DNA from 3 places in the Parabacteroides sp. HGS0025 genome. Region 2 is predicted to be linked to each of the others. Evidence: riboswitches for the same ligand, from Rfam matches in the RefSeq annotation. Region 2 holds a riboswitch; each other region holds the start of a gene.

Region 1 (10,714 bases), on a different contig from region 2:
ACAATCGGTCGCTATTTGATCAACTCTTCAGACTCAATTGCTACAGCTGTTAATGGTAAAGATTATGTTTGGAATACAAACTACAAACGTTTGAACTTCGTTTGGGCTAAGCATGTTGGTGATACTTTGGTTATTTTACGTGGCGGTAAAGATATGGATATGAAGAAGGTTGTTGCTTCTGACTCTATCTTCCTGGGTGATAACTTACATAACACCTTATATGATGCAGATGCAGACTATGCAAATGCAAAAGTAAAAGCAATGCATTCTGCTCATAAGAATGGTATTAAAAATGCGGTATTCGCATTCCGTTTGGTTGACGATAAGAAAGATTGCGACTTCTTGATCGAATCAGAAGGTAACCACAAAATTCCGACTCCGGAACGTGCTGGTTGGGTTAAGATTCAGAATGGTGTTCCTGTAATTGCAAATTATCCTGGTGGATATAAAGAAGCAATTACAGATGCAGAAATCTTTAATATTGAACCGACAACAGAAACTCCGACTGCAAATGAAGGTATCTCTACTTCAGAAGTATCTATCGTAGCAGGTAATGGTGTTATTACTATCAAGGGCGCTGCAGGCAAGACTGTTGCTATTAGCAATATCCTTGGTCAGACAATCGCTAACACAATCCTTTCTTCTGACGATGCTACAATCGCTGCTCCTGCTGGTGTTGCTGTAGTTGCTGTTGAAGGTGAAGCTGCTGTTAAAGCAATTGTAAAATAAGGATAAAAGAATAATTAAATAGAAAATAGCTTCTCTACTCTTCCCTTCGGGGAAGGGTGAGTAGCCTGTGAAGGTGAACAGATTGGAGGCTGAATTTTAGTAATAAAAATAAAATAAAGTTCATCCGTGAGTATCCCTGTGAAGGGAGAAAATGGACAAAAAACAACCCCGGTGGTATTCAGTACCATCGGGGTTTTGTTTTTAAAGAGCTCCTGGAAACGGAGTTTATTATGTTTAATAGAAAAGTCGCCTTCCATAGAAGACGGCTCCTGCTTTATCTGTTTATTTTTTACTGCTTCAACGCCTGTTCGATATCCGCAATGATATCGTCCGCACTTTCGATACCGACAGAGAAACGGATCAGGTCGGGAGCGATACCCGCTTCCATCAACTGCTCGTCAGTCAGCTGGCGGTGTGTATGACTTGCCGGGTGAAGTACACAAGTACGTGCATCTGCTACGTGAGTAACGATAGCGGCCAGCTTTAGGCTATCCATGAACTTGATGGCAACCTCGCGTCCACCTTTCAGGCCGAATGACAGTACACCACAAGAACCGTTCGGTAGATACTTCTTTGTCAGTTCGTAATACTTATTACCTTCCAGATCTGGATAATTGACCCAGGCAACCTTGTCGCAGTTCTGAAGCCATTTAGCTACAGCCAACGCATTCTTACAATGCTGCGGCATGCGCAGGTGTAACGTTTCCAGTCCCAGGTTCAGCAGGAACGCATTTTGCGGAGACTGGATAGAACCCAGGTCACGCATCAACTGGCTGGTAGCCTTGGTGATATACGCCATTTTACCGAAAGTCTTTGTGTAAGTCAGGCCATGATAAGATTCGTCCGGTTGGCAAAGACCCGGGTATTTGTCGGCATGTGCTTCCCAATCGAAGTTGCCGCTGTCGACGATACAACCACCGACAGCAGTAGCATGTCCGTCCATATATTTTGTAGTAGAATGCGTTACGATATCGGCACCCCATTCAAACGGGCGGCAGTTGATCGGAGTGGCAAACGTGTTGTCGACAACCAGAGGAACGCCGTGCGTATGGGCGATACGGGCAAATTTTTCAATATCCAGCACCATTACGCCCGGATTGGAAATCGTTTCGCCAAACAATAACTTTGTATTCGGACGGAAAGCCTTGCCGATCTCTTCTTCGCTGGCATCCTGATCGATGAAAGTACATTCGATACCCAGTTTCTTCAATGTAACGGACAGTAAGTTATAAGTACCTCCGTAGATACCGGTTGCACTTACAATATGGTCGCCAGCTTCACAGATATTGAAACAAGCGAAGAAGTTTGCAGCCTGTCCCGAAGAAGTCAACATCGCTGCAACACCACCTTCCAACGCGGCGATCTTGGATGCTACGGCATCATTTGTCGGGTTTTGCAGGCGGGTATAGAAGTAACCGCTTTCTTCCAGGTCGAACAATTTAGCCATCTGTTCGCTGGTTTCATACTTGAATGTAGTACTCTGATAGATAGGGAGTACGCGCGGTTCTCCCTTTTTCGGCTGCCAGCCACCTTGCACACAGAGGGTTGCCGGCTTGAATGAATTGCTCATATTTTTTAGGTTTGTTATGTAATTATATTCTGCTGACAAAAGTAAAGAATAGTTTGTTCCATTTATACAAATATTCGATCAATTATAAAAAATCCACTATTGTTTCAAAATAATCTGTACCTTTGTGACCGATTTTGGTGTCGCAATTCCATATCTACGGAAAAGTGATGAAAAGGGAATCAGGTGCGAATCCTGAACAGACCCGCTGCTGTAAGCTCCGCCAAAGTCTTTGGGTACAACTCAATCCACTGTTCGCAATGAATGGGAAGGACGCCCAAAGATGGAGTAAGTCAGAAGACCTGCCAGAATGATTAGTTTAAAGCTTTCGAGGAATAAGGCTGATAAACATGTAAGTAAGGACTTTACCTTTTTATCCAGGTAGTTCTGTCTATCCATGTGCGTTATTATCTTTCATCGGAAGCATCAGTAAAACAATTAATGAATTTGATGGAATGAGAGGTTTCATGCACGTGCTTTTATTATTGATTTGTTTGTTTCCTGTGTCCCTGGCTGCACAGAATAAGGTTATTTTGTCAGGTGAAGTGAAGGAAAAAGACGGTACACCGCTTCCGTTGGTCACTGTGGCTATCGAAAATACGACAGCCGGTACTTATACCAACGACCAGGGACGTTATTCACTGGCGGTAACTCCCGGTAAACAGACGCTTATCGTAACTCTGCTGGGATATAATACAATAAAGACCACAATCGATATCCGTAAAAACAGGACGATGGATTTTGTTATGGAAGAAAATTCCGTAACCCTTAACTCCGTAGAAGTATATGGTAAAACCAAAACCCAACAAGTCAAAGAAGGAGCTTTTGCCGTAAATGCGTTGGATATTAAACCGCAGGTCAATTCTTTGAAAAATATCAACGAAATGGTCAACCGGACGACCGGTATCAAGATCCGGGAAGAAGGCGGGGTAGGTTCCGATTTCGACCTGTCTATCAACGGAATGTCCGGTAACTCTGTCCGTTACTTCATCGACGGGATGCCGTTGGATGCAAAGGGGAGTGGTGTTTCGCTAGCGAACTTGCCGGTCAATATCATTGACCGGATTGAAATTTATAAAGGCGTTGTCCCTGCCAACTTGGGAGCTGATGCGCTGGGGGGCGCTATCAATATTATCACCAACCAGGATAAGAAAAACTATCTGGATGTTTCGTATGGTATCGGTTCTTTCCATACGCATAAAGTAGACCTGAATGCACAATTCGTCGAACCAAAGACCTCTTTGATCATCAAGCCGACAATCGGGGTCAATTACTCGAAGAATGATTATATGATGAAAGGGGTTGAAGTATGGGATGAAGCCAACCGTAAGTATATTTCAGCCAATCGCCGACGCTTCCATGACGACTATTTCTCCTTACTGGGACAACTGGAAGTCGGCTTCGTCAATAAGTCATGGGCCGATGCTTTCTTTATCTCCGGCTCTTATACCAAAGTGGATAAAGAATTGCAGACCGGCTCGATCCAGAGTAAGGTGTACGGTATGGCGGAACGGCAGGTCGATGCCTGGAACCTCTCTGCCCGTTACCTCAAACATAACTTTCTGGTAAATAACCTCAAGCTGAATGCATCCCTTTCCCATACCTGGGATCATTCGCTGACGGTCGATACCGCCTTCCGTAAATATGACTGGGATGGCGATTATATAGAAAGTTCACGAAATGAAATAACCGGCCGCGACCGTTCGCTCCGTCATTATAAGCGTCCGTTGACCATTGTCCGTACAAACCTGGATTACCAGCTGAACAGGAACCATTCTTTTAACCTGAATTATCTGTTGAGCCGTACAGGAAATGACCGGTATGATGAGATCGATACCGAGTTCGAACCATCGAATGATGTGTTGGCCAAACATATCCTGGGCTTGTCTTACAACCAGTCATTCTTCAACGGAAAGATGGATAATACCTTTTTCGTAAAAGACTATATCAACCATCTGAATATTCAACAGCAAGACCTGTACTGGATCACCGGTTCCCGCGAAGCTTCTTCCTCGACTAAGAACAATGTTGGTTACGGTGTCGGTACCCGTTATTCTTTTTGGGAAGAGTTGGCGTTGAAAGCTTCATTTGAACATAGTGTCCGTCTGCCGTTAGCCAGGGAGTTACTCGGTAACGGGACAACTATTTATCCGAATGTGAAGTTGAATCCGGAAAGTAGTAATAATGTCAATCTGGGAACTTATGGAAGCGTACGCTTGGCTCCCGGACATCTCTTGTATTATGAAGCCAATGCATTTTACCGGGATGTGAACGATTATATCCATGCGGTAGTCTCAGAGTCGGAAGGTATGATGCAGTATGAAAATGTTTCCAGTGTAGACATAAAGGGTGTTGAAGGTGAAGTGCGTTATAACTGGAAAGATTACCTGCAGGCAATTGTCAATTGCAGCTATCAGGATGCCCGCGATAAACAAAAGTACAGGGCAGACGGAAAACCGTCTATCTCTTATGATAATAAAGTGCCGAACCGCCCTTGGCTGTTCAGTAACGCCGAGCTGAATTTTATCCTTCGCGACCTGTTCCAAAAGAATAGTAAGATCCGTGTAGGATATAACTATCAGTATGTCCATTGGTTCTTCCTGACCTGGGAAGGTTACGGCGTATTAGAAAGTAAATCGAAAATTCCGACACAACATCTGCATAGCGCAGTTCTTTCGTATTCATGGAATAAAGAGCGGTATAATATATCATTGGAATGTAATAACCTCTTTGATAATACCCTCTACGATAATTATATGCTTCAGAAGCCGGGACGTTCGTTCTTCTGTAAATTCAGATTATTCATTAATTAAATTATATATGAGATGAAAAAGTTTCAATTATTTGCCTGCGCATTTACTGCAACATTATTTAGTTTATCTTTTAATGCTTGTTCGAGTGATGATCCGGAGATCGAACCCGAAAAGCCTGGAGTTCCTGAAGTACCTGAAACACCTGAAACACCTGAAACTCCGGAAGATCCCGAAGAACCGGAAGCTTCTACCACCCACTTTGACCTTTGGGTAACGGTAGGTGCCACAGGTGGTATGGGATCTACCGATGCTATTTTGGTAAAGAGCGTGGACTCATTGAAGGAACAGCCTACTATCGACTTTAAGAATGACGGAGTGGATGTTACAGCAACTATAAAGGAAGAAACGATCTACAAAGGGAAATACTATTATCAGGTTCCGGTTTCTGCAGACCGTTTTTCAAAATACCAGATTGTAGGCAATAAGCTGATAACTGTTTTTGAACAGAGGTTTGTTAAGAACACATTCAAAGATCGTCGTTACACACATGCCTGGATAGATGATAAGACTTTGGTGATCATGGCTGCCAACGGTTCGGCTGATAAGGTGATCTGGACAAAATTGAATGCTGAAGACATGAGGATACTGGATGAAGGCGAATTGAGTCTGGAAGTTCCGGAAGGAGATAAATTCAGTACATCCGGTCTGGCAAAGTATAGAAAGTCAGACGATAAGATCATCTATTTCTTCCAGCATAAGAAAGAAACCAAAAACTTCTACGCAGCCTTTATCAATGCCAAAGATATGAGTGTAGAAAAAGAAGTAATGGAAGACCGTGCCGAAATGATGGCTGGTACAGCTTATGGCGAGTTGTTGCAGGATAAGATGTTCTTCGATGAAAACGAAAACCTGTATCTGGCTTGTAACAATGTGATCCCGGGTGCTCCGAGTACAACTCAACAATTCGGCCGCATGCTTCGTATCAAGAAAGGGGATCTGGACTTTGACAAATCTTATCTCGGACATAATTACGACAAAGGAAAGATTATCACTTCCAGCTATCTGACAACAGGCAAAGCGCTTCTTTATATCATGGATCCCGACTATACCGGAGCTACCGGATGGGGAGCTGCTTACAACTGCTACTATGCTATGCTGGATTTGACAACCGACGAAAGAACAGAGTTCCAGTATGAAGGAAAGCATTTGCCTTTCAGCAGCGGTAACTTCTCACAGCGTTCTCTTGTGGATGGCGACGTTGCTTATATCGGCGTAAATCCGGAAACATCAAATCCATGTATCTACATCTATGATATTAAGAATGGTACAATGGAAAAAGGTCTGACAATCGCAGAAGGTTACGGATTCGACCGTATTACGTTAATGGATAACGCAGACGCAGAATAAGTAGATTAACAGGTAATTATAATGAAGAAGGGTGCTCGTTTTTTGTGGAGTTTACATCGGATAACAGGAGCTGTTATCGCGTTGTTTTTCCTGATGTGGTTTGTTTCCGGGTTGGTGTTGGTCTATCACAGTTTTCCCCGGGTGGATAAAGCAGTTCAATATGAAAAAATGGAGACGCTCCCTTCTTCATTACCTGATATAAATAGTTATCTGGAGCAAATTCCGGATAAAGGGAAGATCCGTAAAATAAATGTCCGCCGGTTTCAGGGACAGACCTTGTTCTCTGTGGCGACAAAAGATAGTACGTATACTTTCTGTACCGATACCTTACAACCCGTTAAACCGGTTACATTCGATTATATCCGTCAGGTAGCCCAGGACTGGGTGAATGCACCTATACTGAAAATAGATACGCTGCATCGGCGGGAACAGTGGATCATGTATAGCCGTTATGAACGGGAAATGCCGATTTATAAGTTTTATTTTGATGACAAAGAGAAGCACCAACTCTATATAGCTGCCCGTTCCGGGGAAGTGCTTCAGTTTACCAGTTCTACGCAGCGCTTCTGGGCCTGGGTAGGATATATCCCTCATACTTTTTATATTCCTTTCCTGCGTCAGAATACCGACGCCTGGACAAATACGCTGACTGTAGCCGGGATCATTGCCATGCTGGCCGGCCTGACAGGTTTGTACGTCGGTGTATCTATTCTTTACAGAAGATATAAACAGCGGAGAACGTTCGATAATCCCTATCGTAAACGTTGGTATCGCTGGCATTATGCATTAGGGTTGATCCTGGGTGTACTCATCGTTACCTGGGGCTTGAGCGGTGCCCTCTCTTTGCAACGGATCCCCCGCTGGATCATTCCTATCGAAGGAGATTACAGCGTCAACCCGGAGAAACTTCGTGGAAAGTCTTTCCCCGTGGATCGATATAAGCTGGATTACAGACAGCTCAAAGAGGCCTATCCCGACCTGAAGCAGGTGGAGTGGACTTATTACAGCGACCTTCCTGTCTATGAGATCATTGCCGGTAACCGTACCCTGATGATCGATGCTTCTTCTCCGGAAGTAAAGGATTTATTCCTGCCGGAAGAAACAATCGCCCGTGCCATCAAAAAGATGCATGGTGAAGATACCCCTTTCCATATCTCCATGATCGATCAGTATGACGAGTATTACCTTTCTATCGACAACACCCGTCCGCTGCCTGTCTACAAAGTGGAGATCGACAACAACGACCGCAGCGTTTATTATATCGACCCGGCCACCGGAAACCATAAATACCTTAACACCAACCGTAAGGTAAAGAAATGGCTTTTCAGCGCTTTCCATTATCTGAACATCCGTTGGCTGGTAGAAAGGCATACCTTATGGACGATCGCCATGTGGACGCTTTGTTTGGGCGGCGCATCCCTTTCGCTGACAGGGGTATGGCTGGGCATACGGTTTATCTTCCGGAAACTGAGACGGGGGAAAAGGAAGCAGTGTTTGTAAAAAAGGCCGGCAGCTTTTACTGAATGGGTCGGCAGCTATTCACTACTTCAATATTTTCTTTTGCAATGCCCTGAACCAGACAAATGAAACAACCCCTTTCAGCATGCTGGAAATACTGATAGCCCACCAGACGCCGACAATACCTAATCCCATAGCCGATAAAGCGATCGCCATCGGGATACGCAATGAGTTGAATGTTATGCTGATAATGGCAGGTGGAACCGTCCGTCCTGTTCCGTAGAACAATCCTTGCATGGTTATCTCCAGCATCATGAACAACATGGAATAACCATCTATCCGCAGGAAAATACCTCCGGCTTCATAGGCCTCTCTCTGGGGAACGATCAACGAGAATACTTCGCTGCCATAGAATACGAACAATAACGTACAGAGAATACCGAACACGGTAGTCATCTTTAACGTCGTGTGATAAGCTTCCAACACCCTGTTCTTCTCGGATGCGGCATAGTTCTGGGCGACAAATGCGCTCAATGCCGTGCTGAATCCCTGAGAGGTGTTCCACGCGATGGCTTCTATCTGTCCTCCGGCGGTGAGCGTCATTAACCCGATATGTCCTCCGTAGGTAGATGCCGTGCGGGCCATGAATATATTGATGATGGCAAACAGCGTATTCAGCATGGCAACCGGTAATCCTAATTGCAATATCCTTTTCGAATAACTTTTCTTTAATCTGACAAAGAAGGTGAAGCCGCCCAGTAATTTGCTTCTCCATTTCAGCTGGTAGACGAACAGGGCGCATACGGTAGCCTGCGATAACCAGGTAGCCCAGGCCGCTCCGGCAGTCCCCATGTCAAATACGAAGATAAATACCGGGTCGAGTATCATGTTCATAATAAGTCCTGCTCCACTGATATAGAACGGGATTTTACTTAATCCGGCAGCATTGTGGATGCCCGTGAAAGCGGCAGACAAGAATATAAAAGGGAAGGCGGTAGAAATGATCCGCAGATACTCTACCGCATTGGCTGCGATAGGAGCTTCCAGTTTATATATCCCGATAATCGGATTGGCAAACACAAAAAGAAGTACCCCCCAGCAAATGGAAATGAGCAGGGCGATGGTGAGGTTGTGGGAAGAATAACTCCGCGCATCCTCTTCATTGCGGGCACCGATACTTTGTCCTACACTCACTTCCGAACCTACTTTATTCAGTAAGGAGATCGAGTTGGTCATCCAGGTCAGAATACCTACGGCACCGATGGCGGCAACGGCTTCACTACCCAGGCGTCCCACCCAGGCCATGTCGGTGATGCTGTAAGCCATCTGTATAAAAGAAGTCCCCATGATAGGTAATGCCAGGTTGAATAGTTGGCGTTTGATGGGGCCTTGTGTCAGGTTCTTTGTTCCTTGCATGTTTGTCTTATTTGGGTGCAAAAGTAGGAATAAAAAAGGAGAACCCGATATCGGATTCTCCTTCTATGTTATGTTTCTTCTGTCGGATCAGAAATTAATATTCACTCCGATCATCGCACTGAACTTCTGCAACGGATAACCGTAATAAAGTTCGTATTTCTGGAACAGTACGTTGTTCAGCTTCAGATACAGGCCGAAGGTGTCGTTGAGGTTGTATGCTCCGGTCAGGTTCAGTTCGTTGATGTTGTCCATCTTAATCTTTTCAAGACCTAACGGAGTTTTACGTCCTGTGGCCAGGTAGTAGTCCAACGATGCTGATAAGTTCTTGATTGGACGGACAGTTACACCGGCTGTGATTTCCATTTCCGGCATTCCGTAGGCTTCAGGTTCGTTTATGTTGAGGAAACCTTCTGAATGATCTTTAGAGTATTCAACATTCCAGTTATTGTAAACCCCTTTTAAGGAGATTTCAAATAGTTGCTGGTAGCTGTATTTCAGGTTGGCTCCGACAAACAGTTGTTTGGAGTCCATTAAGTTTGACGGGTAACAAAGGTTTCCGAAATGATCCTCCACATTATGAAATGCCGGAACATAGAAATAATCGTCACTTGTGATCTTATATCCTCCGAAAACATCGAACCAGAACCCCGGTGCTACGCCGCTCCTGATCCCCAGTATTCCGTCCAACCAGTTACGCGAAGGAGTTATTCTGGAAATTGGAGAAGTATAACGGTTTACCTGGAACAAGTCATACATGCTGTTTGACTTCAATTTGCCGTTAGCACTCAGGTATAGTACAGTTTTGTCTGCTACTTCCACGTCAGCCGAAATATTGGGGGATGCCATGAACTCTTTATGTTCTCCACTGTAGAACATTGCGTTTACTCCCAGTTTGACATGCCAGTTCTCGCCTTCTATCTTATAATAAGGACTTAAAGTGGCAGCTGCAAAATTGTCAAAATAGTAGGAATATCTAGCTTTTTCTCCGTCTGGTATCTTCATTTCATTCGGTAAACTGTAGTTGAAATACTGGAAATTTCCGTCCAATCCGACTCTTTGATTGCCTCCGAAGCCGGCATTTAATCCGAAATTAAGATTGAATGTTCCTTCTGTCGGGCCATCGAAAGGTTCTCCCCTCCCATATTTATAAGAGAAATTGGTATAGCCTAAATCCAGCAGATAGCCTACCGGGGCATCTTCTTTCGATTCGACACCTACGTTCGCTTTGATCGTCTGAGCTACCTGGTTTGTTTCAATGTCACTCAACAGTTCAGGGATAGTGCTTGAACTTGGATTTGAATACATCGGGAAGCCGTAATAATTAAATCCCGAATACCCGTATTTAACCCCCATCGTCAATGCCAGCTTATCGAAGTTGTGCTTG
Region 2 (10,714 bases):
GGCGCAACCTACTGTTGCCAATATCACTCCGATTTTACTACCAAAAGTTACTCTATCTTTGTTTGCCATAAATAATTCTACTTGTTTATACTTATCCTAAAACAACCCCGTCCTTTATATGGATCACACGATCCGTATTCGATGCCAGCTGTTCGTCGTGGGTAACGATAACGAAAGTCTGGTGCATCTGGTCGCGCAATTCGAAAAAGAGGCTGTGTAATTCTTCTTTATTTTTGGTGTCCAGGCTGCCTGAAGGTTCGTCGGCCAGGATCACTGCCGGGTTGTTTATTAATGCGCGGGCAACAGCCACACGCTGTTTCTCTCCCCCCGAAAGCTCGGCCGGTTTATGCGTCATACGGTCGGACAGTTTCAGGAAATCGAGTATTTCCTTTGCCCTCTTCTCGGCGTCGGATGCTTTCTCGCGGGCAATCAATGCCGGGATCATTACATTTTCCAATGCGGTGAATTCGGGCAACAGCTGGTGGAACTGGAATACAAAACCGATGTTCTTATTGCGGAAAGCCGCCAGTTCCTTTTCGGAAAGTTTACCGGTTTCAGTCTCGTTGATATACAGTTTGCCCGCATCCGGAGTGTCTAATGTCCCGATGATCTGTAATAAAGTCGTTTTCCCTGCTCCGCTGGGGCCTACAATGGCTACCACTTCACCTTTATTGATCGTAAGGTCGATGCCTTTCAATACCTGTAAGTTGCCGAAACTCTTGGTAATTCCTTGTGTCTGTATCATTCCTGATTATATATTTCTTATTACATACGATGCCAGGTAACAGCCGAATATGGCGGGCATATAAGAAACTGTCCCGGTAGTTGTCCGTTTGCACTGTTCGTTTTCTACTTCCACTACGGCTTCCGGGTTGGCTATCTCTGTTGAGAAAACAACCGGAATACCTTTATTCAATCCCAGTCCCCTGAGCCGTTTGCGTACGGCTTTCGCCAGTGCGCAGTTGCAGGTTTTGGATATGTCGGCCAGTTTAACCTGCGACGGGTCGACCTTTGCACCTGCCCCCATAGAGGAGACGATAGGGATCTCGCGTCTGTTGGCATAGTATAAAAGATAGACTTTCGGGCTGAGTGAGTCGATCGCATCCACGATGAAATCGTATTTTGTTGCAGATAATACTTCCTCTGTCCGCTCGTCACGCAAAAATTCGTTCAGCACGGTCAGCTTTAAACGGGGATTGATGTCCAGCAGGCGTTGTCCTACCACCTCGGCTTTTTGCATTCCGATGGTGGAATGTAATGCCGGTAACTGTCTGTTTATATTGCTGGCATTTACGGTATCGGCGTCCACGATTGTCATGTGTCCTATCCCGGCACGGCAAATCTGTTCGGCGGCATAAGCTCCGACGCCCCCTAATCCTACGACTAAAACATGGCAATGTGACAAATACTCCATCCGGTCGGCCCCCAGTAATAACTCCGTCCGTGTGTTCCAATTGTAACTCATTAATATGTTTTTGAGCACAAAAGTAATAAATCATTCAGAAACCGCCTTTTAATTAGTTATCTTTTAACTATTCCTTCATTTTAAGCTTGTAAGGATGATTAAAAAGCTGTAATATTGTGCGCTTAATTTAAAATACAATGAATATAAAACGCTATTTAATGCTGATGGTGGCATGTACGCTCTTTGTGGGTAAAGGCTATGCCGCTAATAACGAAAAACCGTTTGTAATACCCGAATTGCAGGAATGGAGAGGGGGACAGGGAATGTTTACTCCTTCCGCGACTTCCCGCATTGTCTGTGTAGGTAAAGATCCGGCCATCGACAAGATCGCCAATCAGTTTGCCGATGATTACGAAACGATGTTCGGACGTAGACTGACAGTCGTACAGGGTAGAGCTTCCGCCGGTGATTTCGTTTTCTCCTTATCCGGAGACAAACAATTGGGTGAAGAAGGTTATGCCGTGAAAATTGCCGACCGTGTAACCGTTTCGGCTCCTAAAGCAAAAGGTCTGTACTGGGCGACCCGTACTATTCTTCAAATGACGGAACAGGATGGTAACCAGGCTTTGCCGAAAGGTTCGATGCGTGATTATCCGGATTATGCCATCCGTGGTTTTATGATGGATTGCGGCCGTAAGTTTATCCCGATGGATTTCCTGCGCGATTATGTAAAGATGATGGCTTATTATAAGATGAATACGTTGCAGGTTCACCTGAATGATAACGCTTTCAAACAATACTTCGAACACGACTGGAACAAGACCTATGGCGCATTCCGTCTGGAAAGCGAATTCTTCCCGGGACTGACTGCCCGCGACGGTTATTATACGAAGAAGGAATTTATCGATTTCCAGTTGATGGCGGATAGCCTCGGCGTGGAGATCATCCCCGAAATAGACGTTCCCGCCCATTCGCTGGCATTGACACATTACCGTCCGGAGATCGGTAGCGCGGAATACGGTATGGATCACTTGGATCTGTTCAAACCGGAAACTTACCAGTTTGTCGACAGTCTTTTCCGCGAATATCTGGAAGGCCGTAATCCTGTCTTTATCGGAAAACGTGTACATATCGGGACAGACGAATATTCGAATAAGAAGCAGGATGTAGTAGAGAAATTCCGCGAATTCACCGATCATTATATCCGTTTTGTTGAAGGCTTCGGCAAGCAGGCTTGTGTCTGGGGAGCGTTGACCCATGCCAAAGGTGAGACACCCGTCAAATCGAAAAACGTTCTGATGAGTGCCTGGTATAACGGTTATGCCGACCCGAAGGAAATGATCAAACAGGGATACGACCTGGTGAGTGTGCCCGACGGCTATCTGTATATCGTCCCGGCTGCCGGTTATTATTACGATTATCTGAATACGGAAATGCTGTATAAGGAATGGACTCCAGCGCATATCGGTAAAGAGGTTTTCCCCGAGAAACATAAACAGATCAAAGGTGGAATGTTTGCCGTATGGAATGACCATGCGGGCAACGGCATCAGTACAAAGGATATCCATTACCGTGTTTTCCCTGCTTTGCAGACATTGGCTGTGAAGATGTGGACAGGCAAGGATTGTAAAGTCCCTTATGAAACCTTCAATACGCAACGGATGGAACTGAGCGAAGGCCCGGGCGTAAACGTGGCTGGCCGTATGGGTAACAAGCCTCGTGCCATCTACAACCAGGATGTTTTGCCACCGAATACAAAGACCGGATTGAAAGAGATCGGTTACCATTACACGGTCTCGTTTGATGTTCAGTCGGTAAAGGAAACTCCCGGAACAGAATTGTTCCGTTCGCCGGATGCTGTTTTCTATCTGTCCGATCCGGTCAGCGGTAAGCTGGGTTTTGCCCGCGACGGTTACCTGAATACATTCAATTACCAGTTCTATCCTGAAGAGGAGACATCTGTTGCCATCAGTGGCGATGAAAAGTCTACCCGTTTATACATCAACGGTAAACTGCAAGAGGAGCTGAATATCCAGAAACGCTTCTTCAACGGCGGAAAGGACTCGATGAGTTATGTCCGTACCTTGGTATTCCCGTTGGAAAAGACCGGAGATTTCAAGAGTACGGTAAAGAATGTGGAAGTGTTGAATTACTGCAAGTAAATATAGTTGTGATTAACTGAATTGAACCAGGAAAACTTGCTTCATAGGGACAGGTTTTCTTGGTTCATATTTTATTCATCGCAGTATCGCTAACAATATATTGATAGAGGTCTGAATGCCCGTCTTGGCTTGTTTTATGCTTCTGTATTGACGATGCTCATGTCTGAATGTCGAAGGTGCTAATCTCCTGGAATTAAGTAAGGTTGATTTGTATGTTTCTGAAAATAAGTCTTTTAATTGAGTGAAAGGAATAATATATGCCTAATTTCAGGACAAGACAAGGTGATAGTGTGATAGTAGTGGTGATAGTTAAAAACAACAACTATCACTTCTGTAAGCCTTGATTATGTTGGCGTTTATTGATGAGTGACAGTAGTGATAGTTGTTTTTAATATTTTATATAGAATAGGTGGCAGATACAATGAAGCAACTTTGTGTATAGGCAGAAACTATTGTTTGGCTTATCTATATTTAATATGAAAGTAGGGACTAAGTAATTCAAAGCCTACCACTCCTTATTGCTACCCTGTACAGGTTGTTGAAACAAGGTGTACAGGTTGATTTGCTAAGGTGTACACCCTAGTCGATTACCCTGTACACCCTGGCAATAATGGATAGTGAGCTTTGAATTACTTAGTCCCTACTTTGTGTTTAGTTGGAAAGGACGTTAAGCCTAGTAGCTATACAAGCTGATGTCTTACTTTTTAAATTTAACAGCCAAGCTGACATAAACAGCGCGTCCCGGATTAATGGTCGAGAAGTTACTGTTCCAGGGGCGGTCGTCCCGTTTGTTGAAGATATTCTCGATACCGATACCCGGTTCGAGGATAAAGGCATCCAGGTTGAACGTGTGGCGCGTGTTCAGATCCCATTGCTGGTATTTGGGGGCGTAACCGTATGTGCTTGAATAACGTTCGCCCTGGATATGGCCGCTCAGGTTGACGTTGAGGTGGTAGTTGTTCCAGTCGTGATCCCAGCGGGCATGTACATTGGCGGCGTTCTTCACACTTTTGTCTACGGGGGTGATTACAACTACGTCCTTATTGGTCTTGCTGTCGTGTTCCAGTGTTTTGGCTTCGGTGTCGGTATAGATATAACCGCCGCCCAGGGTGAGTCCGGCACCCAGATAGAAGTTGGCATTGACGCTGATCCCTTTGATCTTCGAACGGTCTACGTTGTCGCGCTGGCGGATGGTCGAGAACTGTTCATGCAGCTCACCCAATCCCATCTGTTGTATTTCTTCATCACTCAACACACGATAATTGATCATGTCTTTGATATCGTTATAGAATCCGGTCGCTGCGATCGAGAAGCGTGAGCATGTGTATTCTCCGTTCAGAGAGAAGAAATTGCTTTTCTCCGGCTTCAGGTTGGGGTTGCCGATGGTATAACGGCTCGCTGTTTTTGCCTCGTCTGTGGCATACAGCTGGGAGAGTGTCGGTGCGCGGTAGCCTGTTGCGTAAGAGGCACGGAAATTGAAGTGGTCGATCTTATACATCAGGGCGACATTCGGTGTCGCGTAGTTCTTGAAATTCTCATTATAAAGGTAGCGTACACCGACTACGGCCTGCAAGTCCCTTAAGATGGTGATTTCATCCTGTGCGAATAGGGCGAATGTGTACATGTTCTTGAAACTGATATTGTCCGACTCGCTGCTGAAGTTCTCGTTGATATATTCGATACCGGTAGAAACCTTGTTCCAGCTGTTCGGTTTGAAGATCCCTTTAACGGTGGCATTATAATATCTTGTCTTCTTACGGGTTTCTTTGTCTCCACGTTCGAAATCACCGCTTTTCAGGAAATAGTCGTATTTGGATGTATAGTTGTCGGCGAAGAAGTCGGCATCTATATAGGCTGATTTATTGATCATGTATTTGGCTCCGGCACCGTATGTATAGGTGTCGTGGAGCATGTTGTAAGTATAAGCTTGCGTCTCTTCGTAGATCGGTTTGCCGTCTTCATCCTTCTTTTTACCTTTTTTAAAATAAGTAGCCGTTTCCGGACGGCGTGTGTTGTAATTGTAGTAATTACCACGTACATAGAAGGAGAGGCGGTCGGTTGCGTTATAGGCAAAACGCTGGCTGATATTGTCGGATATGAAGCCTGTCGACATCGGGCGGCCGGTCTTGTATCCGTTCTCGTCGGTGTCGTTCACCTGCCAGTTGTCGGCTTCCCGGCGCTGGTAAGAGGTGTAGGAAGAGAATTTGCCGGAGTTGATATCTGCGTTGATGTTTTCGCTGAACCGTCCCTTGCTGGTATAATGAGTGTAGTTGGATACGTTGACCGTATTCTTGGCATCGTCGGTAATGATGTTGATAACACCGCCGATCGCGTCGCTACCATAAAGAGCGGAAGCGGCTCCGCTTAGGATTTCGATGCGTTTCACATTCCCGATGTTGATACGGGTATAGCGATCGTCGCCAGTCAGTCGTTTACCGTTTTCGAGCAGTAGCATATAATCTTCGTTCATCCCGTTCAGGCTCAGGGTCGTTCCCATGCCGTTCGTCATGGTCGTGACGTTGGGAGTGAGCTTGACCAAGGCGTCTTCGAGGCTGGTCACGTTGGCATTACCGAGGTCTTTGGCGGTAATGACCTGGATAGGAACGGGCGAGTTGCTCATGCGGCGGTGTGTTCCTGTTCCGGTTATTACTACCTGTCCGAGGTTGATATAGCTTTCGGTCATTTTAATCAGGATATCTTTTTCACCGGTATTGGCAGTATATTTCTGGGGAAGGAAGCTGACATGTGTGACGCTTAGCAGATGTTCGCCTTCCGGCAGGTTGTTGATGGTGAATTCTCCTTTCCCGTTGGTCGTGCACCCGGCCAGGCTGTGGTCTATACGGATATTGGCTCCTACCACCGGATCGTTTGTTTCGGCATTGACAACTTTACCGCTCAATGATATCTGAGCGAACATAGATACTACCATACAGCATAATAATGCCGTAAGTGAAACTTTCTTTTTCATCGAAGTTCTTCTAAGAATTAATAAAGGCTTTCCTGACCCCGGGAAAACTTGATTATTTATGTCTGACCGGCAGGTTTCCTGGCTTCACCCTGAAAAGCGCCTTCCCGTTTCCTGCAAACGAAAACAGTGGCATGAAGAGATGCTTTTCTTCGGAATGGGTGTTACAGTAGCGGGCACTGCTCCGGCATTTAACCGGATTCCCTTTTATACAGGTACGGAATGTAGCTGTATCACCAAATCGGGCGCAAAAGTAATCCTTTATTTTGTTTCTTTGATTGATTTATAAAGAAAGATTTGAAATTTCCGAAAACAGATGAGCCCAACACCAAAACTATATCTATCCGATGGATGCAGGCCTGGCATTGAGCTCATTCGTTAAGGTTGTGTTAATTAGAGTCGTATGAGGTGAAATGATTTATTTTTGAGAACTACCTACCAGTATAATACCTCCGTCAGGTATAATTTCAAGTAGGCACTCACCGTTTGTTTTAACATTAGACTCTGATATACGCGGCGAACGGTTTTTATTGTCGTCGTACTTTGTCACTTTTTGTCCGGCCAGCATGGGGAGTGTTACTTTCAGTTTCAATGTTTCTTTGCCTGCGTTGATGCCGACTACGTACCATGTCTCGGCATGACGTCGTGCCAGTACGCAGTATTTACCGGGATAACCGTCGATGAAGCAGATCTCGTCCCAGGTGGTCGGAACTTGCTTCATGAAATCGATAACGAATGCAGGAACATCTGTCAGGTTGTTAGGTGCGATGGCAAAGTTTTGTACCGGGTTCTGATAAAGTACGGCGGTGGCCAGTTGGAATATGTCTGTTGTGATACGAATTGTTCCGCCATCGTTGTTTCGGTTGTATCGCTTGTTCAGTAAAGTTCCTCCGAATTCCATGCAGCCGACCGTATTACGGATAAACGGATGCAAACAGGCGTTGAATGCTTCGTTGTCATTGAAATGTTGGTTGAAGATAAGGTTTTCGGAAGCCAGCACTGCTTCACTGCCGACATAGTTCGGATACATGCGTTCCCAACCTCTGGGTAGTGTACAACCGTGGAATATAATCATCAGGCCGTATTCGTTGGCATCTACCAGAATATCTTCATATAATTTCATGGTTTCCTGTTTGTCGCCACCGAAGAAATCGACTTTTAGTCCTTTCACGCCTTGTTCTTTCAGCCATTTCATCTCTTTATTGCGGGCAACGGAAGTGGACATCCGTTGTTTTGGGCCTTGCGGAGCATCGCTCCAGTAACCGTTGGAGTTATACCATAGGAATACATCTACATTTTTAGATTTGGCATATTTAATCAGTTCCGCCATACGTTCGTAACCTATCTTTGTATCCCACCAGTTGTCGATCAGTACATATTCGTATCCCAGAGTAGAAGCCAGGTCGATGTATTTAATCTGATCGTCATAGTTTATGCTTTCGTCCTGCCACATTACCCAACTCCAGGTGGAACGACCGAATTTATAATCCTGCGAAGGTTCGTACAATGGTTTTACGACATCGAACGGAATGGTTGTTTCCACAATCGGCTTCAGGTTATCGCCTATTGTGATAGTCCGCCACGGGGTAGCTCCGGGTAAAGCCAGTCCGGGGGTAGCTGTTCCGTTGCCGTTGTTCTCTTCCTGCGAAGGATAGGCAACTCTGTAAAGCCCGTCTTTACTCCCTTCGCTTAAATGCGAACCGCAGTACAAGCTGCTTACACCTGATTCGGAAACAAGAGCCCAGTTGTCTCCTACATGAAACAGGCAAGGAAAGGTATATCCGGCACCGTACTGGGAATGCATTCCTACCGGTTCGTCGAATGTATATTCTTCTTCGTAACTGGGTTTGGTACGTTCCCAACCGATCATCGGAGCTGACTGTGAAGACAGAAAAGTAGTTGTATGGGAAGGAAAGTCGAAGCCTGTGGCTTCTTTTTCAATTACCATACATGCTGTATGCCCATATTGAGGAAACTCGTACCGGAAGGCGATATCATTGTTGCTTACCTGAAAAATAATATCCATCTTCTTCCGGCCGGTGTTTTCGAAGGTACAGGACAGACGGTTCGCTTTATAGTGAACCTGCGAGGTTTTACAACGGTTTAATGTATATTCTTCATTTACACTTCCGGTTTCGTGTCCGTACAATGTCATTCCCCGACTGAAATCGCCGATGTTTGTAACAACGCCCAGCGGAGAGTTTTCAAGAATGACTTTCCCTTTATAGGTAACAGAATAGACAGGGGATCCTTTCTCTACCGCTACAGTGACTGTCAGGTTCTTGTCTGGTCCGGAAACGGCCATATCCTGTGCAAAAAGCGGAGATGTGGCCAGCAAAACGGCCAGGCTAATAAGAAATTTCTTCATATTGTTCTAAATTGTAGTTTGAATAAAAACGTTCGTTATTCAATAGGAAAGGGCATGCTTTGCCTTTTGAGCGGCATGCCTTTCCGTATATTTATGGGTAAGATCAATATTCCGGGTTCTGAACCAGGTTCGGATTCTTGTCGATCTCTGACTTCATGATCGGTAACCAGTACATTTTGTCCTGGAAAACACGGTTGCCGCCTACGTCGCTTCTCAAAGGACTTACCTCATAAGTCTTATGCCCGTCGGGATATTTTTTGATAGTGATGGCATGAACGGTACGGCCGAGGTACTTCGGTCCTTCTTTCCAGCGGCGTACATCGAAGTAACGGTGTTCTTCGAATACCAGCTCGATACGGCGTTCATGCTTGATGTCTTCCAGTAATTGGGTGCCGGAAGAGGTGATATCCGGCATTTGTGCACGTTGACGGATCGTGTTGACCGCTGCGCGTGCTCCGGCTTCGTTGCCTGTATGGTAGAGGGCTTCTGCCAGGTTCAGATATTGTTCGCCCAGACGCAGCCAGATCCAGTTCTTCTTGTTAGTGAAATTCCAGGAGTTGCCGACATAGGTTTCGTCGATGAATTTCTTCAGGTTATACCCGGTCATGGAAGTATTCCAGTTCTCTACGCCAAACTTGGAGTCTTTACCGCCTGTACCAGCCTCGTTGCCGCTGGCATCCACATCCCAGTATGTTTCCAGTGTGCGGTCTTTGAACGATGCACCGTCGTACAATACAGTGGCATAAAAACGCGGATCGCGGTTTTCGTACGGGGCGGAAGTGTGTTGAGGATTATTCCAGTCGAAAGCCGTTCCATCCTGGAATTCGTAATCGTCTACCAGTTCCTGAAGTGGACAGTTGCCACCCCAGCCTCCGAAACCGTTCGAGAAGTTCCATTGTTCGAGACTGGACAGGTTTTCTCCCAGATTGCTGGCTGTACCCATACGTGCGAACAGGACTTCTTTATTGGAAGAAGTTGCGTCCAGAAATATATTCTGATAGTTTTCGGACGGGTCTGAATAGTTATTGAACAAAGCATAACCTCCTGCCAATGCGGCATCTATAGCTGCCTGGGCTGCGTCTGCCGCCTTTTTCCAGCGGTCAGGGTCGGGTGAAGTATAACCTACCTGTTCAAGTTTGACGTTCTCGTTCATTAGCGGACTGGCTGCGTATAACAGGATACGTGATTTGAGGGCCAGGGCGGCAACACTTGTCGCACGTCCGTAGTTATCGCCACTGTAAGCGGCCGGAAGCTCTTGGGCTGCTTGGGTCAGTTCGTCTGCCATAAAGTCAACGCATTCCTTGTAAGTAGCACGTTTGAGTGTCAGGATTTCATCTACATCGTTAAGAGTGAAACTTTTAGTGATAAGCGGCATTGCTCCCCAACGGGTAATCAAGTCATTGTATTCCAGTGCACGTATAAAACGTACTTCTCCTTTCAGACGGGCTCGACGCTCTTCGTCGGTGAACGGGACTTCATCGATCCGTTCGAAAAAGATATTACAATTGGAGATATTGGCCCATTTGGTAGACCATCCGCGGTTATCCCAGCCCCACCAGCCACCATTCATGCGGCCCAAGTCGGTCGGACTTACGCGGGCAAAATTGATTACCTCACAACCACGCAGCCAGGTCAGTTCCGTTTCATCTACTGCCGAACTTTGCATCGACTCGGTCCAGCCATGTCCGACCTGGTTATAACGGGAGTTGACAAAGCCTTCTACCAGTGCCGGATCATTCCATAGGTCATCTTCTGAAATCTCTGTCAGCGGCTTTTTATCCAGGATGTCTGAGCAGGATGGAAACAGGGAAGTT
Region 3 (10,714 bases), on a different contig from region 2:
TATCGGTGGAGGGGCAGCCGGAATCAGTATGGCAGCACGCCTGATGCACTGGCTGGATAACCCGGATATTACATTGATCGATCCAAGCGACCGTCAGTATTATCAACCCGGTTTTACTTTAATTGCTTCAGGGGTTTACCAACCGGAAGATGTTTGGAAGAAGCAGGAGAATTGTATTCCGGACGGCGTGAAATGGATTAAAGATTCAGTTGCAGCAGTCGACCCGGTAATGAACCAGGTGACAACAGCCAACAACGAAAAGATCCCATACGACTTTCTGGTATTGACACCGGGGGTACAAACAAACTGGGAAAAGGTTGAAGGCATTACACACGATACGTTAGGAGCAGGAAACGCTCACAGTATATATGATTTCGAAGGTGCACAAAAAACCTGGAAAGCGCTTCAGGAATTCTCTAAAACAGGTGGCCGTGGTATCTATACCGATACATACACGAAACACAAATGTGGAGGAGCACCGAAAAAGATTTGTTTGCTGACAGAGGATTACACCCGCCAACACGGGACAAGGGACAACGTTAAACTGGATTACTTCACAGCCGCCAAAGAGCTGTATGATATTCCTTTTTATACTCCCCGTCTACTGGAGATCTATAAGGAACGTAACATTCCGATCAATCTCAACGTGCGTGTAAAAGGTGTCGATACCTCAGCCAAACAGGTACATTTTGAAAAGGTTGAAACAGTCGGAGAAGAAAAGGTGATCACTCCTTTCGTGGAAGATTACGATTTCTTTCACTTCGCACCGCCAATGTCGGCTCCCGATTTCGTTCGCGAAGCAGGCCTGGGATGGACAGAAGGCAAACTGGCTGCCGAAGCCTGGGTGATGGTCGACAAAGCGACACTGGTTCATAAAACGTATCCGAACATTGTCTCCCTGGGAGATGTTGCCGGAATACCGACCAGTAAAACCTCTGCTGCCGTACGTATGCAGGTGCCGATCGCAGCAAAGAACCTGATCTCGCTGATGGAAGGCAAAGAACCTGTTGAGAAATACAACGGTTACGCAGCCTGCCCAATTGTAACAGACTATGGACACGTACTTTTGTGCGAGTTCGACTATGATAAAAAGCCGGTTCACTCGTTCCCGTTCAGCATGCTGGACACATCGAAAGAACAATGGGCGGCTTGGTTACTGAAAGTTTACATGTTGAAACCGATGTATTTCTACGGAATGCTGAACGGTTACGCTTAACGGACCAAAAATAACAACTCCCTATAATTCAAATGCCAAACTACAGAAAATCCCCGGCTCAACTCCTTGAGACCGGGGATTTTGTTTTAAAAGCCTATAAGTACTAATTGTAAACTCCTTACTCAGTATTGCCAGGGTGTACAGGGTATTCCGCCAGGGTGTACAGGATAATTCACCAGGGTGTACTGGGTAACCGATTATCCTGTACACCCTGGCAATACTGAATCCTTACTTTTATACTAATAGGTAATAAGCTTTAAACTAAAAGACAGGCTGAAAAGGAATAATTTTCACAAAAGGGAGTGATAGATAAAGGGTGGCAGATGGCAGATAGGATGACAGATAAAAACATATCATCTGCCACCCTTATAAAACTAGTATTCAATCAAATAAATCATTTTATTGCAGATGGCAGATAATATTCATAAAACTCTTGTATAAAAAAGTTATTCCATCTTCCGGTAATAACGCGGTGTATAATCCGGTAATAATTCCGGATGGAACACCCACACCAGGTCTTTCAACAGATAGTCGGGATGGATCGGAAACTCTTCATAATAAGGCACAACGCCAGTATTGCAGGTATAGATACGACGGTTTTTGAAGGCATCGAAGTTTTCGTAAGGGGTATATTCGATACGCAGATCCTTGTATGTCATATCGTTTGCCTGATTATACTTGATCAGCCACATATCGGCATGGATCGCTTTGTCGAGCACCGTTTCGAATGCCAGAGGTGTACTGCCTGCTCCGGGAAGGTCTTTAAAGACATAATCGGCTCCGGCATCTTTATACAGGTGGGCGATATAACTGTCGCCGGCCGGCATATACCAGGATGAGCCGAATTTCTTTTCGGAGATAACGGTAGGTCGGTCGGCAACCGTCTTTGTCAACTCCTTCAATGCCAGATAGCGTTGTTCCGTTTCGCGGAAAATAGAGTCTGCCATCGCAGCTTTATTGAACAGCAAGCCGTAGAAGCGCACCCATTCGGTTCGCCCCAAAGGCAACGACTCCATATAGTCGGCCGCTTCGATGATAGGAATACCCAGTTTCTCGGCAGGGCCGTAGCCTGCATTCTGGAAAGGGGAAGCAATGATGATCTCTGCACCAATATCAATGATCTTCTCGATATTCGGTGCCGTAGCCTCGCCCAGATCGGCGATCTTTCCGGCACGCAAACCTTCCTGAATAGAAGGAGTATCCATATACCGGGGCTCACATACACCGATAACCTTATCGGCTTCATTCAACTGATCGATAATGGCGGCATGCACAGAGGTATAAACGACTATATTATGAATAGGGGTTCGTACAACCGTTCCTTTAGGCAGATTGCCCGGCACAGCGGACAGATCGCGATCCACCAGAAGATAACGTTGCAGAATACGTGTACTGTCCCAGGGGTCACGTACTTCAACGGACGTATAATCCGCGAAATGCTGTACAGTGAAACCGCTGGCATAACGGATAGAGTCGGTAGAGAGGGATTGATGGTCGGCAGAACCCTGCTTCACATTACAACTGAATGTGAAGCAGAGCATCAGACCTATTAGTATTTTACAAACATCCATTGTACTTACCTTTTACTTTCCTTATTTAAGAAAGCCAACCCCCATCGGGTTGATACCGGATACTTCCAACTGGTTAAGTTTCTTTCCTTCAGCAGAGAAAATAAACATATCACCAGTGCTGGTATAATCGGATGTACCGATATAAATATCACCGTTAGATGGATTTACGTTCAGGCTATAAGCTTTTTCCACCACTGTACCGTCAGTAATAAAGTTCTTCGAAGTCTCGGTATCGCTTTTTGTATCATAAGAAACAAACTGAGTATTGACAGGTTGCCAGTTAGCATCATTCTGCGAATGAATAACATATAATTTATCAGCAGCCATGCCCATCAGAATATTATCGTCTGTATAGATAGAAGTAGATGTTTCGGCTTTTAAGTCGACACGCTGCAAGGAAGCCTTCACATCCCCGAAGTTTCCACCACATACTACATACATTTCTCCATCGCTGTCTGCTCCCATGTACATCGGGTTCAGACCGACAACGATCTTCTTTTCTTCAGTGAATGAAACAGGATCCACAACCGACAAAGTAGAATCCTGTACCGGATTATACCCCCCGGAATTAGCCACATACAGTTTTCCGCCTACTTCGCGAACCTGATAAGGATTAGGGCCTACTTTTGTTTTTTGAGTAATCTCCATTGAAGTCGTATCGATTTCTGCCAGATGACCGTCAAACAGAGTTACATATACTTTTCCTGCATAGGCAGCCAAATAACGAGGAGATTGAGGCTGACCGGAATCATCCTTCGGAGCTAATGTTTTCAACGATTTAGCATTCAGGTCGGTAATCTCGACCGTATTAGACTCACTAACAGTAATATACATTTTAGAGCCGTAAACCATGATATCATTGGCAGTATCTCCCAGACCACGACCGTTAACAGAGGAAAAGACTTTTGTATTCAAATCCTTTGTTTCAAAATCATAATAGTCCAATGTTGCATTATTTGATTGCCACTTTCCGCTATTCATTATATATACACCACGTTGCTGTTCTGATGTTGAGCCTCCCTGTCCTCCATTATCATCATCATCGCTACACGCTGTAAATGAAAAAGAGACACACGCACATAAAGCCGAAAAGCATAGTAATTCTTTTGTTTTCATCTTGTTTCTAATTAATATATTAATAATTTACACTCAAAGTTATTCGCCACGACCGTCCGGGCATAGGATAATATTGTATGACATCATACATTTTATTTGTCAGGTTCACCACTTCTCCCTGTAAACGGAATTTACAGTTCCGAAGATTGAACTCACGGTTCAGTGAAATTGTATGTTCGGCATACCGGTCGATACGGTTATCATCAATATTCTGCGGCAAGGCATAACGATCGCCTACCAATGTCACAGAATAACCGGCATTCACCCACGGATTTTGCAAAGATAAAGCAACCATACCCGAATGTTTGGGAGTATATGGTATTTGATGACGGTAGGTCTTTGCCGTCTCACTCGTTATATCTATTGCTTTCTGAAAAGTGTAATTAGCCTGCACCTGTGCTTCCATTTTCTCAAACAAAGGGATTTCCGCCAGAAAGTTCACATCCGTTCCCCCGATAGACACCTCTCCCATATTCATCATCTTCCAGACAAACATGGTAGGAATGGCTACAATCTTATCCTTTACTCGGTTATAATACCCATCGGCCGAAAGACTAAGAAAACTGAATACGGAAAAATCACCGCTCCAGGTCAGCCCCGCATTATATTGGGTCGCTTTCTCCGGCTTCAGACTTGTATTCCCCATCCGCTGATAATAAAGGTCATTGAATGTCGGGACACGGAAAATATCTTTATAGGAAACACGAACACGCAGATTCTCTTCCGGCAGAATACGCCAGGAAGCACTGACAGCCGGGGATAAACGTTTCCGGTCGGCCGGCTGGTCACCGGTCTCTACCCGTTCAGTCATATAAGTACCCAGTAAACTGGCGGTAACGGTTAGCCGGTTGTCCCGGTATTGCCCCGCCAAATAGGTCAACGATGAGTAGCGGGTTGGAAACGGACATTTCGGTAATGTATTATCCAACGTATTAACGAAGAAATCTTCGATGAGGGAGAAGGAAAAACGATCCGACAAAGTATACAAACCGGATACGGAAGTATAATATTCACGTTGGGTATAATTGTCGATCTGTACACCGTTCTCATATTTATTATTTACATCCTTATACCGGTTCCACGCATAATTAAACTTAGCCTGCGCCTGCAATGCGAATTTTTCACTTAACTGATTCTTATAATAGGCCTGCACAAAAGCATTCTTATCCCACAAACGCTCACCTGCATAATCGTTGTATAAAACAACAGAGCCGGGTAGTCCGCGTTCGGAGTCAAAATAATATCCTTTCACCGAGAAGGTTCCGCCACGTCCTAAATCTCCCCAGAGGTTCAGTTCCGTACGCCACGATTCGATATCACTGTTATGTCGTTTCAACTTTTCCGTTTGTGATACGTTTGTTAATGTAAAAGGATAATTACCATCGGCTCGCAGGTAGTCGCCATCCAAGGAAGCCGCCCATTTCTTTCCCAACTTTTGTTCATACCGGATATAAGGATTGACCATACCGAAAGAACCGGTCTTTACCTGCGCTTTCAGATGAAACGGTTTTACCAGGAAGTCAGGACGTAGCGATTTCACACTCAACGCCCCCGCCGAAGCATACATCCGGGCTGTCTGGAAAATATCATCCGTCTGTCCGATCGACAACGAAACCATTTCGACGTTATCGAGCGAGAAGCGGCTGATATCCACCTGTCCGCTCTGGGCATCCGTGATCGTTATGCCGTCATAGCTGACAGCCGTATGCTGCGCACCCAGACTTCGCACCGAGACAGTCTTCAATCCCCCTATCCCACCGTAATCTTTCACGGTAGCACCGGAGAAGCGTTTTACCGCTTCCGAAAGATCCTGTATGCCGAGCCGTTCGATACCGGTACGATCCATCACTTGAAGAGGAGTAGCCTCGCGGGTAGTGGAAGGACGCGCCTTCTCGACCACCTCGACACCCTTCAGTTGGTGATAAGTCGTCGTATCGATCTGTTGGGCAATCGCAAACACTGACGCATGCAACCATATGCCAAACAGGCATAACATTCTTATTATGTATAAATTACGCATATATCTTTTGGTCTACCAACACCTTACCCGAGGTATTGCATACAAAACAATGGCAGGTTTTCTGACTTGTTCTCCCATGATCGGCCGCCTTCCCGAAGTCATAAAGACTCAGTGGCAACAAGATTTGCCGGGGTTACAGAACTTACAGCTACGGGTACAGTTCCGGACTTGCACCGGATTCCCTTTTACTAGCGACCAGCGAAAGCCAAACCGCTACACCATAATTCGATGGCAAAAGTACGAAATATATCGGAATAGTCGTTATACTAATGTCATTTTGATATCGGAAAAAATCAGTACCTTCGCGCCCAAATTGATTCAAGACCTACTATTCACTCATACTCGTTCCCTTGTGGGTTTAGGTTATTAGATACATTTAGAATTAAACAAAAAGATGACAGACAAAGAAGTATTGTTACTACGACGCAAATTGGATCTTTTGCTCCGTACAGGCAAATTATTGATGGAGAGTGCTGCCGATACGAACCGTATTGAACGAAACATGAAGAGGGTAGCGGCCTTTATGGGTATCCCGGAAGAAAAATTACACATCGATATCCGGTGGACGATGATCATGGTAAATGTGAGTGATGAGAAAAACTCATTCTCCAAATTCCAGAAATGCGAGAAACATGGTATTAATATGACCATGATCTCACAGATCAGTGATCTGTCGTGGCATGCCATCGAGCAGGATTATTCGCTGGACAGATATGAGGAAGAACTGGAAAAGATAGCCTGCAAACCGCGTAACTATATACCTTATCTAGTAGCTATCGGAGCAGGGTTTGCCTGTGGAGGATTCTGTAAGTTGTTCGGATGCGACTGGATCGCCTTTTTGTTTGCTTCTATTAGTGCGTTTATAGGCTTCAGGGTTCGTGCCCGTTGCATAGAGGCCGGCCTGAATGTGTATATGGCTATAGCACTCGCCGCTTTTGTTTCCACATGCCTGGCGTATGTTTCATCCTTTTCGGGGTTATCCGTTACACCATATCATCCGCTATTGGCCTGTGCCCTGTTCATCGTGCCGGGTGTACCGCTGATCAATTTCGTGGATGATATGATCGACAATCATTTGCTAGTCGGGATCACCCGTGCCGCCAATACGGCAATGATGGTCGGAGCCATGACTTTCGGTATCACATTTGCCATGCGTGTTCTTGTGATGAATGACATCGCGATCGACCATAAGTTCAGTGAACTGAGTATGGTTCCCCATGAATCCTATCTTACATATGCAATCGCAGCCGCTATTGCCGCCATGGGGTTCTCTATGATCTTCAATATCCAGCGCCGCCTGTTATGGGTGGTGGCCGTAGGAGGTATCATAGCGGTATGTACACGTAACTTCGTCAACTTCGAACTGGGTTACGGGCCTGTTATCGGTTCGTTCATGGGAAGTTTCGTAGTCAGTCTCCTTGCGGTAAAGGCAGTCCATTGGTTTCATGTACCTAACCACGTACTGACGATACCTTCCGTTATCCCGATGATTCCGGGGGTACTGATGTACCGGTCGTTACTGGCGTTTATTAATATGCACGGAGTGATTGGCGAAGTCACCAACGCTTTTGCCAACGGTATCAATTCGGCACTGATTATTCTTTGCATCTCGCTGGGAGTAGCCGTACCTAATATCTTTGCCCGCCAGTACATCGCCAAAGACCGCAAAAGGTATCTGCAGGAGGAATTGGAAAAACGCCGTCAGCGTGGTAAATTCCTGGAATGGTAAAAACAAATTGTAATAATACATAGTAAGAGGCTGTCTCATTATAACATATGGGGCAGCCTCTTACACTTTTTATACGAAACCTTCTGAAAAAGCCGAATTTTAACAAAGAAAAACAGAATAAGAATTTTCATCCTACTTTTGACTGAGACCAAAAATAATCACTTCCGGAATAAGATTTTAGCCAATTCGTCTCTGAATTGTTCCATATCAAAAAGTTATTGGTTCATTTAGGTACACATTCAAAAATAGTTTAAAGTTTAACTAAATGCAAAAAAGCCCAAAAAGTAATATCTTCGGAATTCCGGCAGGTTGTTTTCGTAATATTGCAACCTTGAAAACAGATTGTAAAGGTTAAAAAGAATTGTATGGGAGAAACAAAAGGTTACGTTTCGCAGGTTATCGGCCCGGTTGTGGACATTCACTTCGATAATGAAAAAGAAGTAAAAATAGTGCTGCCCCGCATCCATGACGCTATGGAGATAGCCCGTCCCAATGGGAAAGCGTTGATTGTCGAAGTACAACAACATATTGGGGAAAATACAGTCCGTACAGTCGCGATGGATACGACAGACGGATTGCAACGGGGAATGGAAGCCGTTTCATGCGGCTCACCTATTACTATGCCGGTCGGCGACCAGGTAAAAGGACGTTTGATGAATGTTACCGGCGATTCGATCGACGGAATGGATGAACTGGATCGGAAAGGCGCTCTCCCCATCCACCGCGAACCGCCGAAGTTTGAGGATTTGACCACCAGTAAAGATGTACTTTACACAGGTATTAAGGTCATCGACCTATTGGAACCCTATTCCAAAGGGGGTAAGATCGGACTTTTCGGAGGAGCCGGCGTAGGTAAAACCGTTCTTATCATGGAACTTATCAATAACATTGCTAAAAAGAATAACGGTTTCTCGGTCTTTGCCGGTGTGGGTGAACGTACCCGCGAAGGAAACGACCTGTTGCGCGAAATGATCCAGTCGGGTGTGATCCGCTACGGGCAGGCCTTCCTCGAAAGTATGGAAGCAGGCCATTGGGATCTGTCGAAGATTGATCATGAGGAACTGGCCAAATCGCAGGCTACACTAGTGTTCGGACAGATGAACGAACCGCCGGGCGCCCGTTCTTCGGTAGCTCTATCCGGATTGACCATTGCAGAGTCGTTCCGTGACCTGGCGCCCGAAGGCGAAACACGCGATATCCTGTTCTTTATCGACAATATATTCCGTTTCACCCAGGCAGGCTCGGAAGTGTCCGCCCTGTTGGGACGTATGCCGTCAGCCGTAGGTTACCAGCCGACACTGGCCACCGAAATGGGAGCCATGCAGGAGCGTATCACCTCGACAAAGAAAGGTTCGATCACGTCCGTACAGGCAGTTTATGTGCCTGCCGACGACTTGACAGACCCGGCACCGGCCACCACCTTTACACACCTGGATGCCACCACCGTGTTGAGCCGTAAGATCACCGAGCTCGGCATCTATCCGGCTGTCGACCCGTTGGAATCGACTTCCCGTATCCTCGACCCGTTGGTCGTGGGAAAGGAACATTACGAAACAGCCCAGCGTGTAAAACAGATCCTTCAGCGAAACAAGGAGTTGCAGGATATCATTTCTATCCTGGGTATGGAAGAACTTTCGGACGAAGACCGCCAGACGGTAAACCGTGCCCGCCGTGTACAACGTTTCCTGTCGCAGCCTTTCGCCGTGGCAGAACAGTTCACCGGCATACCGGGCGTAATGGTCTCTATCGAAGACACGATCCGCGGATTCAATATGATCATGGATGGTGAAACTGACGATATTCCCGAACAGGCCTTCCTCAACGTAGGTACAATCGAGGATGTGATCGAAAAAGGTAAGAAACTGGCAGAACAAGCTAATTAATAACGTATGGAACTGGAAATCATATCACCCGCAGGCATCTTATTCAAAGGTGAAACAGACTACGTATCCTTTCCGGGTATCGCCGGATCGTTCGACGTATTGCCGCATCACGCCCCTATGATAGCCGCGCTGGAAGAAGGTGTCATCCGGTATCAGACAAAAGAAAAGGAAACACAACAGGAAATAAAGATACAAAGCGGATTCGTTGAAATAAAAGATGATACCCTATCCGTATGCATCGAAGAAAAAATACGATCATGAGCAGCGGTAGATTAAGAATGAAGCTAATGGGCCTGATTACTTTTATAAATGTAGTCATCGGTGTCACTTTAGGAGGTTTGTTATACACGATATGGCCTTCGATTTACTTCGAATGGTATCCGTCTATCCCGGTCTTTTACTGGTTGATGGCCATGTTAATGACTTTCTTCCTCGACCATGTAAAACGAAAACATGGCGACGTCACGATCGTTACTTATATGGTAGTCCGGTTATGCAAAATCTTACTGGCGCTTGTTTTCTTATGGTTGTATGCCGCATTTGTCGGACAGAACCTGAAAGCCTTTGGCTTTACGATGATGTTGTTTTATTTCATTTATCTCGTACTAGAGACATATACCATGTATCTATATGAGAAAAAGAGGTTGAAAAGTGAGAAAAGAGAAAAAGATGAACAGAATAAAAAGTAAATACCTGTTTTGGTTTACCTTCCTGCTACTGGCCTGTATCAGCGCCCCGATAAATGCGGCTGCTGCAGGTGAAGAACCGGGAAAGGTGGATGTGCAGGATATCGTATTCTCCCATATCCGGGATGCCTACACCTGGCATATTACCGAATGGAACGGCAAGGAGATCTCCATACCGCTTCCCGTTTTGGTAAAGAGCGAGGAGCGCGGCTGGGATATGTTCCTCTCCTCCCACCTGCATCACGGAAATGTACATCATAATTATTATGTGGCAGGAGAAGGCGAACATGCCGGAAAAGTGGTGGAGAAGAACAGCAGAGGGGAAGAGGTGAAACCGCTCGACCTGTCGCTCACCAAGAATGTGGTCGGCCTGTTGATCAGTTGCGGGATATTGCTTTTTATCGTGCTGCGGACAGCCCGCTGGTATAAGAAGCACCCCAATGAAGCACCCGGCGGATTTACCGGGCTGATGGAAATGGCCGTCATGTATATC

What was found. A riboswitch is a leader RNA that binds a small molecule or an ion and turns the genes downstream of it on or off. The one in region 2 is predicted to bind cobalamin.
Region 1: linked by a shared signal. The riboswitch ahead of HMPREF1212_RS02550 (TonB-dependent receptor) and the one ahead of HMPREF1212_RS20425 (TonB-dependent receptor) in region 2 are both predicted to bind cobalamin.
Region 3: linked by a shared signal. The riboswitch ahead of HMPREF1212_RS00655 (TonB-dependent receptor plug domain-containing protein) and the one ahead of HMPREF1212_RS20425 (TonB-dependent receptor) in region 2 are both predicted to bind cobalamin.

The regions. Positions count from the first base shown of each region.
Region 1 is NZ_KQ033902.1:723,181-733,894, forward strand. Features, by position in the region: gene HMPREF1212_RS02535 (DUF6383 domain-containing protein) at 1-729, shown strand, start outside; gene HMPREF1212_RS02545 (O-acetylhomoserine aminocarboxypropyltransferase/cysteine synthase family protein) at 1,019-2,299, opposite strand; cobalamin riboswitch at 2,418-2,621, shown strand; gene HMPREF1212_RS02550 (TonB-dependent receptor) at 2,752-5,109, shown strand; gene HMPREF1212_RS02555 (hypothetical protein) at 5,122-6,456, shown strand; gene HMPREF1212_RS02560 (PepSY domain-containing protein) at 6,478-7,956, shown strand; gene HMPREF1212_RS02565 (MATE family efflux transporter) at 7,999-9,330, opposite strand; gene HMPREF1212_RS02570 (TonB-dependent receptor) at 9,418-10,714, opposite strand, start outside.
Region 2 is NZ_KQ033903.1:833,133-843,846, reverse strand. Features, by position in the region: gene HMPREF1212_RS20445 (sodium-dependent transporter) at 1-69, opposite strand, end outside; gene HMPREF1212_RS20440 (ABC transporter ATP-binding protein) at 92-745, opposite strand; gene HMPREF1212_RS20435 (tRNA threonylcarbamoyladenosine dehydratase) at 752-1,465, opposite strand; gene HMPREF1212_RS20430 (family 20 glycosylhydrolase) at 1,603-3,567, shown strand; gene HMPREF1212_RS20425 (TonB-dependent receptor) at 4,265-6,535, opposite strand; cobalamin riboswitch at 6,586-6,788, opposite strand; gene HMPREF1212_RS20415 (glycoside hydrolase family 97 protein) at 6,951-8,900, opposite strand; gene HMPREF1212_RS20410 (RagB/SusD family nutrient uptake outer membrane protein) at 9,004-10,714, opposite strand, start outside.
Region 3 is NZ_KQ033902.1:183,413-194,126, reverse strand. Features, by position in the region: gene HMPREF1212_RS00670 (NAD(P)/FAD-dependent oxidoreductase) at 1-1,216, shown strand, start outside; gene HMPREF1212_RS00665 (ABC transporter substrate-binding protein) at 1,663-2,757, opposite strand; gene HMPREF1212_RS00660 (YncE family protein) at 2,809-3,903, opposite strand; gene HMPREF1212_RS00655 (TonB-dependent receptor plug domain-containing protein) at 3,923-5,923, opposite strand; cobalamin riboswitch at 5,957-6,153, opposite strand; gene HMPREF1212_RS00645 (threonine/serine exporter family protein) at 6,318-7,652, shown strand; gene atpD (F0F1 ATP synthase subunit beta) at 8,018-9,535, shown strand; gene HMPREF1212_RS00635 (F0F1 ATP synthase subunit delta/epsilon) at 9,542-9,796, shown strand; gene HMPREF1212_RS00630 (hypothetical protein) at 9,793-10,224, shown strand; gene atpB (F0F1 ATP synthase subunit A) at 10,205-10,714, shown strand, end outside.